DNA from 2 places in the Gordonia amicalis genome. Region 1 is predicted to be linked to the other one. Evidence: predicted binding sites of a transcription regulator. Region 1 holds the regulator's gene; the other holds the start of a gene.
The links. Region 1 encodes LexA, which represses DNA repair genes until DNA is damaged. Its sites were predicted from a motif close to CGAACANNTGTTCG; they were not measured.
Positions count from the first base shown of each region.

Region 2: the regulator LexA is predicted to act here: its motif matches at 1,033-1,046, upstream of IHQ52_RS22450 (DUF222 domain-containing protein).

Region 1 covers NZ_CP091855.1:3,687,218-3,689,406, reverse strand. Annotated here, with positions in the region: gene IHQ52_RS16840 (phosphoenolpyruvate--protein phosphotransferase) at 1-612, shown strand, start outside; gene lexA (transcriptional repressor LexA) at 590-1,297, opposite strand; gene IHQ52_RS16830 (LysM peptidoglycan-binding domain-containing protein) at 1,534-2,100, shown strand.
Region 2 covers NZ_CP091855.1:4,893,897-4,896,085, forward strand. Annotated here, with positions in the region: gene IHQ52_RS22450 (DUF222 domain-containing protein) at 1-1,006, opposite strand, end outside; gene IHQ52_RS23820 (hypothetical protein) at 1,348-1,668, opposite strand; gene IHQ52_RS22460 (hypothetical protein) at 2,128-2,189, opposite strand, start outside.

The DNA.
Region 1 (2,189 bases):
CAGCTCGACGCGATCGCCCGGGCGGCGCAGGAGGCCGACGCGCAGCCGTGGGTCATGGCCCCGATGATCGCCTCACCCGCCGAGGCTGCGGCATTCGCCGCGCAGGTGCGCGAGCGTGGACTCGTCGCCGGTGTGATGATCGAGGTCCCCGCCGCGGCGATCCTGGCCCCGGCGATCCTGGCCGAGGTGGACTTCGTCTCGATCGGCACCAATGACCTCACGCAGTACACGATGGCCGCTGACCGAATGTCCGCCGAGCTCGCATCGCTGACCGATCCGTGGCAGCCGGCCGTGCTGCATCTCGTCGCAACGGTCGCCCGGGCCGGACGTGATCAGGGGAAACCGGTGGGCGTCTGCGGAGAGGCCGCGGCCGATCCGCATCTCGCCTGCGTGCTGGTCGGACTCGGGGTCACCTCGTTGTCGAGCGCTCCCGTCGCGGCGCCCGCGGTCGGCGCCCAACTCGGCGCGGTCACCCTGGCAACCTGCGAAAACGCGGCGGCCGCCGCGCTGGCCGCCACCGATCCGGCTACGGCTCGCGCGGCGGCCGCCGCGGTACTCGACAGTGGCGCCGACACTGACAGCGACGAGGTCAGACTCGCCGCATCACGGTGACGACCTTGCCGAGGATGACGGCCTCGTCGCCCGGGATCGGGTCGAACAACTCGTTGTGCGGCATCAGCCAGACATGACCCTTCTGGCGTTTGAAGGTCTTGACCGTGGCCTCGCCGTCGATCATCGCGGCCACGATGTCGCCGTTGTCGGCCACGTTCTGCTGGCGGACGACGACCCAGTCCCCGTCGCAGATCGCGGCGTCGATCATCGACTCGCCGACGACCTTCAGCAGGAACAGCGATCCCTCGCCGACGAGCTCCCGGGGGAGTGGGAACACGTCCTCGACGGCTTCCTCGGCGAGGATCGGCCCGCCTGCGGCGATCCGGCCGAGCACCGGTACGAAAGTGGGCTCGGGTAGTGCTCCGCCGGTCGGCGACGTCGGCGTCGGGGGTTCGCTCGGCGCGATGTTCACCGCCCGCGGACGGTTGGCATCACGTTTGAGAAGGCCCTTGCGTTCGAGGGTCCGCAGCTGATGGGCGACCGAGGAGGTCGAGGTGAGACCCACCTCGTCACCGATCTCGCGGATACTCGGCGGGTAACCGCGTTCTCGCACGGATTTGCGGATCACCTCGAGAACTCCGCGCTGCCGCGGCGTCAGCGACGCCTCGGCCGCCGCCATGTCCGCCGGGGTGACGGGCTCGTCGGCGCCCCGCGCTCCGGTGCGCTTACCGCCGTCATCGCTCATGATCGGGTTCCTCTCGATTCCGAACGTGCTGGTAGATCGCTTGTCTGTCGACGAGCCTAGCCGAGAACGCCGACCGAATCAAACATTTGTTCGACGTGTCGCGAGACAATTGTCGGAGTGCCGTGCTACAAATCGAACATCAGTTCATCGAACAGATGATCGACATTCGAACAGTTCGATCGGGACGACGCGGTCCCACTCACGAACACCGTTCGACCGGATACACGGAGGGCACCATGCGCACCGCCACTCTCATCGACCCCGTCCACCTCGACCCCGTCCACCTCGACCCCGCCCGGCACGGCGGTCCCGTCCGCGGCGACGTCCTGGAGCGTCCGCGCCCGACACGTCGGGGAGACGCCCGGCGGCCCGTCGACAACCGTCCGGTGCCGGAATCGGTGGTCCGGGTCCGCCGCGTCGCCTCCACCCAGTGCGCGTCGCCGGTGGGTATGCGTGGTCGTGGACCGGTGGTCCCGGCGTCGCCTCCCGCCGAAACGGTTCCCGCGGCCGTCATCCGCCGGCGTCGCCGCACGGCGACCGCTGTCCTCGCCGGCGTCGCGCTCGCCCTGGCCGTGTGGGTCATCGCGGTCGTCGGCCAGAACTACGCCGCGTCGGTCACGCCTGCCGCGGTCGGCACCGAGGTCGTGCACGTTCGGTCGGGTGACTCGCTGAGCACGATCGCCTCGCGGGTCGCCCCCGAGATGCCGCGTGAGGCCGTCGTCGACGAGATCATCCAGCTGAATGACCTCGCGTCGAGCGGGCTGCGCGTCGGCCAGCCGCTCCTCACCCCCCGGTACCACTGAGGCCGGGCGGTATCCTCGATGACACAGGGACCAGCCGAGCACCGGCCCGGCATGCGGCGCGGCTGCATCAGAGCGTCCCGTGACCTGCG
Region 2 (2,189 bases), 1.2 Mb from region 1:
AGGGTTGGGCGTCGGCGGCCATGTCGATGAGTTCGGGGATCGGGATCAAAGTGCCGGTGACGGTGGTGGCGAACCCGGCTTCGCGGATCAGATCGTTGAGGTCGGCTTTGACGATCACCTGTATCGGCAACCCGCGGTGACTCTTACCCAGGAGTCCGTCCTCGAACACAGCCTTCAGCAAGGCGTTGAACGCGTCGTGGTTGCGCTGCGCATCGCTGCGATCATCACGTGCGGCAGCGGCTTCGACCATCTCGGGGTCGGCATTCTCGATCGACCCGTGCGGTGATTCGGGGTCGTCGGGATTGTTCATGCCGGGTTTGGCCCAGACCGCGAGCAGCATGGTGATCCGCGCGAGGAGTTCGGGTGTGAGGTCGGCGGACATCTTGGCGGTGCCGTCGGCGCGTTGCCGGTTGACCGACAGTTTGCGACGGCGTTTGCGGTCGGTGTCGTCGGCGAGTGTTCCGTCGGGGTCGAGGTGGGCCAACAGGCGGGCGCCGAGGGCGGTGATGTCGGCGGGGGTGTGGTCGACGGCGATTTCGGCCATCTGTCGTTCGGCGGCGATCTTCACGTCGTGGTCGACGGCGTGCGGGATCTGGTCGAGGACGTCGATGACCGCACGAACATGGGCGGGGCCGACATGCCCGTCGGCGAAGGCCTCGGCCAGGGTGGGGTGCTGGGGTGGGAGTGGTTGGCCGGTAGGGCTGGGAAAGGTTGCGGTGGCCGACATCTGGTCGCGGCGTCGCATGGGTTCGGCGATCCGGAGGCGGTGGGTCATGAACTGGATGACGCTGCGGTGCCCGGTCTTACGGGGTAGGTCACGTTCGGTGGCTTCGACGACCTGACGGTCCCCGGCGAAACTCAGTCGCGCGATCGCCCTTTCGGTCTCTGCCGCGACGTCGACGAGATCGGAATCTGAGCAGCCGGTCAGGTCGACGGTCTGCAGCTCGTCGATGAGGGAGTGGAGCTGATCGACCAGCACGGCGGCGCTTGGTCTTGCGTCTGCCATGACGGTCACCCTCCGAACCGATAGTGCGAATGTATGTTCGACAGTACCCGCTATTCCGCTGTGCTGCAACGCTAATGAGGAACACACGATGACACGCAGCTTGTCGGTGGGATGGTGTAGGAGGTATGGCGTCGGGTCATCGGTGACAGTTCTGTATCAAGGCATCGGAGACACTCGGTGTATCAGGACCTCGGTGACGGTCTGGTTTGGTGGGACGTGGACCGCGGGGTTGGCGGTTGCCGACGTAGCTGATTCCGGCAGCGGGCCGTGGGTGTTCGACAAGGACCTCCCCGGCGGTGTTGGCGATAATGACCGTGTCGTCGACGGCGACGAGACCTGATCTAAGGCATGGTCCACATCACCATGTAGGTGACTGCGTTGACGCTGACGGTGCCCGAGGTGCTGATAGTTCGGACCAGGTGGTCGAACGCATCGACCTGGGCTTGCAGCTCGGACAGGGTGTCGGCCAACGGTTGTTTGTCCAGGTACCGAAACAGTGTCTGGTGGAACCGTTCATTCTTGCGCTGCGTGGTCGGCTTGTAGGACTTGCCGGTGATCGTCTCGACCCCGAGGGCTTGGGCGTGTTCGACGAGTCGACCGATGCGACCCCGGCGTGACGGGTTGAACGCGTTCCCGTTGTCGGTGAGTAACCGTTGGAGCACTCCATGAGCGGCTACTGCCTTGTCGAACACAGCGATCGCGGCTCGGCGGTCTCACCTGCGGCCGCATGCGAACACGCGGCGTAGCGCGAATGATCGTCGATCAGTTGCAGGGTGACGCACCTGCGTCCACCGGTCAGGACCTATTCGGTGCCATCGATCTGCCAGCACGCGTTCGGCGCGGGATAGTCGAACCTCCGCCGCGCCGAGCGGCGTAACTCGTAGAACGACTTTCGAGAAATCCCGTGTTCAGCGCAAGACGTCGAGACCGCTCCGCGCGGTGCACTATCAGCCCACTGCGAGATCGCTAGCCACACAAGAGGGTCGATAGGTCATTAACAGCCACGCCTGAGTGTCTGTGTCATAGCGTTGCGCCGCCTGGTGGTGTCCATGCCGAGGATCGAGGAGGCACTCCGGCATGCCACGTCCATACCCACCCAAGGATGGCATTGCCCGGACGGGTCAGGCGAGCGCAGCCGAAGGGCGATCCGCTCGTGTCGTCGAGTACAGGGCCGCAGCGACCG